2 linked regions of the Salinarimonas sp. genome follow. The protein of the gene in region 1 interacts with the protein of each later gene in a pairwise test. Links are inferred from orthologs where the notes say so. Each region holds a gene or a part of one and is shown on either strand. Other genes may lie near its edges.

Evidence for each region. The genes of interacting proteins can lie anywhere in the genome.
Region 2: the proteins of ABL310_RS00580 (region 1) and ABL310_RS10440 interact in binary tests that used the Escherichia coli proteins (3 or more experiments, as listed by UniProt). The link is inferred for Salinarimonas sp. from one-to-one orthologs.

The regions. Positions count from the first base shown.
Region 1 is NZ_CP157794.1:133,521-136,470, forward strand. It holds ABL310_RS00580 (P-II family nitrogen regulator), read right to left. Parts: upstream 1,670-2,950; coding sequence 1,331-1,669; downstream 1-1,330. Other genes in the region: glnA (type I glutamate--ammonia ligase), read right to left, coding at 1-1,236; ABL310_RS00585 (NAD(P)H-hydrate dehydratase), read left to right, coding at 1,895-2,950. UniProt on the Escherichia coli protein: P-II indirectly controls the transcription of the glutamine synthetase gene (glnA). P-II prevents NR-II-catalyzed conversion of NR-I to NR-I-phosphate, the transcriptional activator of GlnA. When P-II is uridylylated to P-II-UMP, these events are reversed.
Region 2 is NZ_CP157794.1:2,253,414-2,259,002, reverse strand. The notes cover bases 1,364-4,362. They hold ABL310_RS10440 (ATP-binding protein), read right to left. Parts: upstream 3,411-4,362; coding sequence 2,316-3,410; downstream 1,364-2,315. Other genes in these bases: dusB (tRNA dihydrouridine synthase DusB), read right to left, coding at 3,407-4,362; ntrC (nitrogen regulation protein NR(I)), read right to left, coding at 1,364-2,282. Also shown: ABL310_RS10450 (PAS domain-containing sensor histidine kinase), read right to left, coding at 1-698; more of ntrC, read right to left, coding at 834-1,363; more of dusB, read right to left, coding at 4,363-4,432; ABL310_RS10430 (bifunctional 2-C-methyl-D-erythritol 4-phosphate cytidylyltransferase/2-C-methyl-D-erythritol 2,4-cyclodiphosphate synthase), read left to right, coding at 4,583-5,589.

The DNA of each region.
Region 1 (2,950 bases):
GCAGACGGTCGGGATCTTCTTGAGCTCGCGCGGCGGCAGGTCGTAGAGGTCCTTGTCCATCGCCGAGCCGGGGTCGATCTTGTTGGTGATGCCGTCGAGACCGGCCATCAGCAGCGCGGCGAAGGCGAGGTAGGGGTTCGCCGTAGGGTCGGGGAAGCGGACCTCGACGCGCTTGGCCTTCGGCGAGGTCGTCCACGGGATGCGGCAGGACGCCGAGCGGTTGCGCGAGGAATAGGCCAGCAGCACCGGCGCCTCGAAGCCCGGGACGAGACGCTTGTAGGAGTTCGTCGACGGGTTGGTGAAGGCGTTGAGCGCCTTGGCGTGCTTGATGATGCCGCCGATGTAGTAGAGGCACTCCTGGGAGAGGTCGGCGTACTTGTCGCCGGCGAAGAGCGGCTTGCCGTCCTTCCAGATCGACTGGTGGACGTGCATGCCCGAGCCGTTGTCGCCGTAGACCGGCTTCGGCATGAAGGTCGCCGACTTGCCGAACGAGGCGGCGACGTTGTGGATGCAGTACTTGTAGACCTGCATCAGGTCGGCCATGCGCACCAGCGTGTCGAACTTCATGCCGAGCTCGTGCTGGGCCGAGGCGACCTCGTGGTGGTGCTTCTCGACCTTGACGCCCATCTCGGCCATGGCCGCGAGCATCTCCGAGCGCATGTCCTGCCCGGAATCGAGCGGCGGGACCGGGAAGTAGCCGGCCTTCATCTGGATCCGGTGACCCATGTTGCCGCCCTCGTACGCGCGCATGCCGTTGGTCGGCAGCTCGGTCGAGTCGACCTGGAAGGAGACGTTGTAGGGGTCGGCGGCGAACTTCACGTCGTCGAAGACGAAGAACTCGGCCTCGGGGCCGAAGAAGGCGGTGTCGCCCAGGCCCAGCGTCTTGAGGTAGGCCTCGGCCTTCTTGGCGGTGCCGCGCGGGTCGCGGCCGTAGGGCTCGCCGGAGGCGGGCTCGAGCACGTCGCAGACGATCGACATGGTGGTCGCCGAGAAGAACGGGTCGATGCAGGCCGTCTCCGGGTCCGGCATCAGCGTCATGTCGGATTCGTTGATGGCCTTCCAGCCGGCGATCGACGAGCCGTCGAACATGATGCCGTCCGCGAAGGTGTCCTCGTCCACGAAGGACACGTCGAACGTGACGTGCTGCCACTTGCCCTTCGGATCGGTGAAGCGGAAGTCGACGTACTTGACGTCGTTGTCCTTGATCGCCTTGAGCACGTCGTTGGCGGTCTGCATGTCCGGGTAGTCCTCTTCTCAGGGGGTCTTCAGGGCAGGATTGTGTTTCCGCTGGCCGGGCGGCCGCGGCTTGGTCTTGGCGGGTGAGCGCGGGTCAGATCGCGTCTGCCCCGGTCTCGCCGGTGCGGATGCGGATCGCCTCGTCGATCGTCGATACAAAAATCTTGCCATCGCCGATGCGGCCGGTCTGCGCGGCCTTGCGGATGGCCTCGACGGCCTTCTCGACGAGCTCGTCGGCCAGCACGATCTCCAGCTTCACCTTGGGCAGGAAGTCCACGACGTACTCCGCGCCGCGATAGAGCTCGGTATGGCCCTTCTGGCGGCCGAAACCCTTGGCCTCGATGACCGTGATCCCCTGCAGCCCGACGTCCTGAAGCGCTTCCTTCACTTCGTCGAGCTTGAACGGCTTGATGATCGCCTCGATCTTTCGCATGTCGGCTTCGCCTTCGGTCGTCGGTTGAGCGTCTTCGGCGCGGGCCGCGGGTCCGCGCAGGATGTCATATCACCACGCGCGCGCAGGCGAGAAGGCGAGCTGATCGGTTTTGCGGCGGCGATTGCACATATTCTGTGCAATCGCCTATCCCCGAGGCGGTCTGGCGATACGCTCTGAGTCGCGGCCGCGCAGAGGGGGCGCGAGGCAGGCAGGAGGCGGCGAAAAATGATGCATTGTCTGCTCTCGACGGCCGAGATGCACGAGGCCGACCGTCGCGCGATCGCCGGCGGCGTCTCCGGCCCGGCCCTGATGGAGGCGGCGGGCGCCGCCGTCGCCGCGGCCGCCGCCGAGCTGCTGCCGCCCGCCTCCGAGAGCCGGCGCCGCGTGCTCGTCGCCTGCGGACCGGGCAACAACGGCGGAGACGGCTTCGTCGCCGCGCGCCTCCTCGCCGAGACGGGCCACGCCGTGGTCGTCGCTCTGCTGGGCGCCCGCGAGGCCCTGAAGGGCGACGCCGCCGACGCCGCCTCGCGCTGGCCCGGCGACACGATCCCGCTCTGCGCCGCCGATCCCGCCGCGGCGGATCTCGTGATCGACGCCCTGTTCGGCGCGGGGCTCGCCCGCCCGATCGAGGGCGACCCGGCGTCCTTCCTGCGCGCCGTCGCGCAGAGCGGCGCGCCCGTGGTCGCGGTGGACGTGCCGTCGGGCCTCGACGGCGACACCGGCGCGGTGAGGGGATACGCCGCGCAGGCGAGCGTCACCGTCACCTTCGCGCGGCGCAAGCCCGGGCACCTGCTCCTGCCCGGCCGCACCCTCTGCGGCCGCCTGCGCCTCGCCGACATCGGCATCCCGGACGGGGTGATCGCGAGCCTCGCGCCGACGACCTTCGCCGACGAGGCGCCCCTGTGGGAGCCGTGCTTCCCGCGCCCGGCGCTCGACGCGCACAAATATTCCCGTGGCCACGCCCTCGTCCTCTCCGGCCCCGCCGACGCCACCGGCGCGGCGCGCATGGTCGCCCGCGGCGCGCTGCGGATCGGCGCCGGCGCGGTCACCGTCGGCTCGCCGCGCGACGCGCTCGCCGTGAACGCGGCCCAGCTCACCGCGATCATGCTGCGCCCCTGCGACGACGCCGCCGATCTGGAGGGGCTCCTCGCCGACGAGCGGATCACCGTCGTGGCGCTCGGCCCCGGGCTCGGCCGCGACCGCGCCCGGGCGCTGGTCGAGGCGGCGGCACGCGCCGCGCACGCCGCAAAGCGCGCCCTCGTCCTCGACGCCGACGCGCTC
Region 2 (5,589 bases), 2.1 Mb from region 1 along the record:
GGCACGAGGCACAGCGCGTCCTCCTCGTCGGCGTCCGCGAGGTCGCGCGGGCCCGGCACCTCGAGGCCCGGGATCGGGACGTTGACGATCTCCTCGACGACGCGCCCGTCCGGCTCCACCACCATGGCGACCGGAAAGCCGAGGAAGGTCGCGCGCGAGCGCATGAACTCGCGAAACAGGTTCGGATCGGCGTCGTAGAGCACCTTGGCGCGGTCGAGATCCGCGGCCATGAGCGTCGTCTCGCGCGCGAGCGTCCGGCACTGCAGCTCGCGGTATTCGTGGGCGATCTCCACCGTGTTCTGCAGGAGCGTGCCGACCCAGCCCGAAAACCAGGGCTCGAGCCCACGCGCCAGCGTGATCGAGGCGACGACGGCGACCACGACGACGGGGACCGTCGCGATCCCGCTGAAGAGGGCGACGAAGCGCAGATGCAGACGCGCGCCGGCCGCGCCGGCCCGGCGCGCCCGGACCAGCCGCTTCGCCTGCACGGCCATGATCGCGCCGAGCGCGAGGATGAAGCCGAGATTCACCGCGAGCGCGTTGACCGTGACCGATTCGGTCGGCTCGATCGGCGTGAGGCCGGACAGGATCAGGAAGGACGCCAGCGCCGAGACGAGCGCGGCCACGACCACGACGAGGCCGACCCAGCCCGGCCCCGTGGCGGCGATCTCGTCGTCCGCGCTCGTCTTGCCCCGCATCTGTTTCACGTCGGCCTCGCCGCGGGGCCCCCGCCCCGATTCGCCCGTTTGCGCTGATGCGTTCACACAACAGTGTGGCGAAACTAATACACTGCCGACGGGGAAGCGAAAGGGGGGCGTGGCGAGCCGCCGCCGTCAGCGGCTCGTGCGGATCACCGGCAGGTCGAGGTCGCGGACCTTCTTGCGCAAGGTGTTGCGATTGAGGCCGAGGAGCTCGGCGGCGCGGATCTGGTTGCCGCGGGTGGCGGTGAGCGCGGCGGCGATGAGCGGCCCCTCCACCTCGCGCAGGATGCGGTGATAGAGCCCCGGCGGCGGCAGCGTATCGCGGAAGTTCGAGAAATAGCGGGTGAGGTGGCGCTCCACCGACCCGGAGAGCGTCTCCGGCGCCTCCGCGCCGTCGCCCCCCGCGGCCACGGGCGACTCGATCGGGCGCACGTCGAGCTCGCCCTCGATGATCGGCGCGGTGATCGTGTCCTGCGGATAGAGCGCGGCGAGGCGGCGGATCAGGTTCTCGAGCTCGCGCACGTTCCCCGGCCAGCGGTAGCGCTTGAGACGGTCCATCGCCTCGGAATCCATCTGCTTGCGGGCGAGGCCTTCCTTCTCGATCTGGGCGAAGAAGTGCCTGGCGAGGTCGGGAATGTCCTCGACGCGCTCGCGCAGCGGCGGCAGGCGCAGGGGCACGACGTTGAGGCGGAAGAACAGGTCCTCGCGGAAGAGCCCCTGCTGGATCGAGATGCGCAGGTCCTTGTTGGTGGCGGCGACGATGCGCACGTTGGTCTTGATCGGCGTGCGCCCGCCCACCGTCGTGTACTCGCCCTGCTGGAGCACGCGCAGGAGCCGCGTCTGCGCCTCCATCGGCATGTCGCCGATCTCGTCGAGGAAGAGCGTGCCCCCCTCGGCCTGCTCGAAGCGCCCGGCCGAGCGGGCGGTGGCGCCGGTGAAGGCGCCCTTCTCGTGGCCGAAGAGCTCCGATTCGATCAGGTCCCGCGGGATCGCCGCCATGTTGACCGCGACGAAGGGGCCGGAGCGGCGCTTGCCGTAATCGTGCAGCGCGCGGGCGACGAGCTCCTTGCCGGTGCCGCTCTCGCCCGTGATCATCACGGTGAGGTCGGTCGGCATCAGCCGCGCCAGCGCCCGGTAGATCTCCTGCATGGCCGGCGAGCGGCCCACCAGCGGGATGTCCTCCCCCTCCCCGTCGGCCGAGGAGACGGGCCCGCGCGGACGCGAGAGCGCGCGGCCGACGACGGCCACGAGCTCCTTCAGGTCGAAGGGCTTGGGCAGGTACTCGTAGGCGCCGCGCTCGGAGGCCTTGATCGCGGTCATGAACGTGTTCTGGGCGCTCATGACGATGATCGGCAATTCCGGCCGCAGCCGCTTGATCCGCGGCAGCAGGTCGAAGGCGTTCTCGTCGGGCATCACCACGTCGGTGATGATGATGTCGCCGTCCCCCTGCGCCACCCAGCGCCACAGCGTCGCCGCGTTGGAGGTGGAGCGCACCTCGTAGCCGGCCCGGGACAGCGCCTGGTTCAGCACGGTGCGGATGGCGGCGTCGTCGTCGGCGAGGAGGATGTGTCCGCTGGGCATGGATCGCACTCTCGGGGATGGGTCGTTAACGCGTCACGAGCCGCGCCCGTCCTCGGCGGCGTGCATCGGCAGGAGCATGCGGAACGTGGTCTTGCGCGGCGCGGGATCGCACTCGACGATCCCGCCGTGGTCGCCCACGATCTTGGCCACCAATGCAAGTCCGAGGCCAGAGCCGTTGGCCTTGGTGGTCACGAACGGGTCGAACAGGTCGGAGACGAGCTCCTGGGGAATGCCCGGCCCATTGTCGCGCACCGCGATCTCGATGGGGAGCGAGACGCGCTCCGCCGAGCCCGGCACGGCGAGGCGCACGCCGGTGCGGAAGGCGGTCGAGAGCACGATCTCGCCCTCGAGCGCGTCCGGGCCGATGGCCTCGGCCGCGTTCTTCACGAGATTGAGCACCACCTGGATGAGCTGGTCGCGGTTGGCGAGCACATGCGGGATCGAGGGGTCGTAGCTCTCGATGATCCGCAAATGGCGCGCGAAGCTCATCTGCGCGAGGCGCTTCACGTGGTCGAGCACGCTGTGCACGTTGACCGGCGCACGCTCGACGGGGCGCTGGTCCCCGAACAACTCGACGCGCTCGACGAGCTTCACGATTCGGTCCGCCTCGTCGCAGATGAGGCGCGTGAGCAGCCGGTCGTCGTCGGCGGCGGATTGCTCGAGCAGCTGCGCCGCGCCGCGGATCCCGGAGAGCGGGTTCTTGATCTCGTGGGCCAGCATGGCGCCGAGCGCGGTCACCGAGCGCGCCGCGGTGCGGTGGGTGAGCTGGCGGTTCATCTTGTCGGCGATGGTGCGCTCCTGGATCATCAGCACCACGACCTCGGGCGCTTCCGCCATCGGCGAGGCGAACACGTCGACGATGCGCTCGAGGCCGAGCCGCGGGCCGCCGATGTCGACCCGGTACTCGCTGACCGAGACGCCGCGGCGGCGCACCTCCTCGATCAGGCTCAGGACCGGCGACCCGAAGGGGATGAAATCGCTCAGCTTCTGGCGCTGGAGGACGCGCTGGCTCGCCTCCAGGAAGGCTTCCGCCGCCGCGTTGACGGCGAGGATGACTTGATCCGGGCCGACGGTGAGGACCGGCAGCGGCAGGGCGTTCATCACCGCCTCGGACGTGGGGGTTCTCATGCGGCGTCTCGGAGGGGATGGGCGTAGGTGGCCTCGATCAGGCGGACGACCTCGGCGGGGTCCTCGCTCGTGACGAGACGGGACCGGAGCGGATCGGGCAGCGCGAAGCCGTCCGTGCGGGCGTGATCGGCGAAGGCGGCGAGGTGCTTGCGGGCGTGGCGCACGGCCATGGCGCGGCCGTAGAGGGCGAGGAGCCCCTGGTAATGGGCGCGCATGGCGGCGACCTTCTCCGCCGGCGCGGGCTCCTCCGCGGGCAGGCCCGCGAGGGCCGCGCCGATCGTGGCGACGAGCCAGGGCCGGCCGAGCGCGGCGCGGCCCACCATCACGGCGTCGGCGCCGGAACGGGCGAGGCAGGCGCGCGCGTTGTCCAGGCTCGCGACGTCGCCGTTGGCGACCAGCGGCAGGCGCGTCGCCTCGCGCACGGGCCGGATCGCATCCCAATCGGCGACGCCCTTGTAGAATTGCCGGCGCGTGCGGCCGTGAACGGTGATCGCCCGCGCGCCCGCGGCCTCCGCCCGGCGGGCGAGCTCCGGGGCGTTCATCGAGGCCTCGTCCCAGCCGAGCCGCATCTTGACGGTCACCGGCACGGCCACCGCGGCGACGGTGGCCTCGATCAGCGTGGTCGCGTGGTCGAGGTCGCGCATCAGCGCCGAGCCCGCCCAGCCGCCGGTGACGCGCTTGGCCGGGCAGCCCATGTTGATGTCGACGATACCCGCCCCGTTCGCCTCGGCGAGGCGCGCGGCCTCCGCCATCCAGCGCGCGTCGCAGCCGGCGAGCTGGACCACGTGGGGCGAGACGCCCTCCCCTTCGGCGCGCAGCCGCGTCTCCTCGTCGCCGTTCACGAAGTCGTCCGAGGCGACCATCTCGGAGACGACGAGGCCCGCGCCGAAGCCGGCCGCGATCCGGCGCAGGTGCACGTCGGTGACACCGGACATGGGCGCGAGCACGGCGCGACGGGGGATCGGCACGGGACCGATACGCCAGGCGGCGGCATTCGCGGGAGAGATCGAAGCGGGGCTCATGGTCGGGCGACTCGTCATTCTGCTCAACAATTAGACAAGCCCGCCAAATTGGCAAGCCTGGGCATGCGCGATCGGACGGGACGGCGCCGATTGCCTCTCGCGGCGGCATTCTCTATCACCGCGATCGTGACAGCCGATCGAGGAAACCGCGTGTCCCAGAGGCCCCGCATCGCCGCCCTGATCGTCGCCGCGGGTCGCGGCTCGCGCGCCGGAGCGGGCGATCCGAAGCAGTACCGGCTCGTCGGCGGCGAGAGCGTGCTCGGCCGGGTGCTCGCGCTCTTCGGCGCGCATGAGACGATCGACCGCATCCTGACGGTGACGCACGCCGACGATTCGGACTTCTACGCCCGAATCGTCGCCGGGCTCGCTCCCGCGGCGCGGGCGAAGCTCGTCGCGCCGGCGCAGGGCGGCGCGACGCGGCAGATCTCGGTGGCGAACGGCCTCGCCCGCCTGGCCGAGGTCGGGGCGCCGGACATCGTCCTCGTCCACGACGCGGCGCGCCCCTTCCTGACGCCGGCCCTGATCGACCGCGCGATCGCCGCCGCCCGCGAGACCGGCGCGGCGATCCCCGGCGTCGCCGTGGTCGATACGATCAAGCGCGTCGACGAGAGCGGACGCGTCGTCGAGACGCCGCCGCGCGCCAGCCTGCGCGCCGTGCAGACGCCCCAGGCCTTCGCCTTCGCGGCGCTGCGGGACGCGCACGAGGCGGCGCGGGCGGCGGGGCGCGACGACTTCACCGACGACGGCGCGCTGATGGAATGGGCGCACCACCCCGTTCACGTCTTCGACGGCGAGCCGGGCAACCTGAAGCTCACCCGGCCGGAGGATTTCGCCGCCGGGACCGGCACGGAGAGCGGCATGATCACGCGCATGGGCACGGGCTTCGACGTCCACGCCTTCACGCAAGGCGACCACGTCTGGCTGGGCGGCGTGCGCATCGCCCACGAGCGGGGCGTGCTCGCCCATTCGGACGGAGACGTCGCGCTGCACGCCCTGACCGACGCCCTGCTCGGCGCTCTCGCGGAGGGCGACATCGGCACCCATTTCCCGCCCTCCGATCCCCGCTGGAAGAGCGCCTCCTCCGACCGGTTTCTCGCTTTCGCCGCCGAGCGCGTGCGCGCCCGCGGCGGCGTGATCGACCTCCTCGACGTGACGAT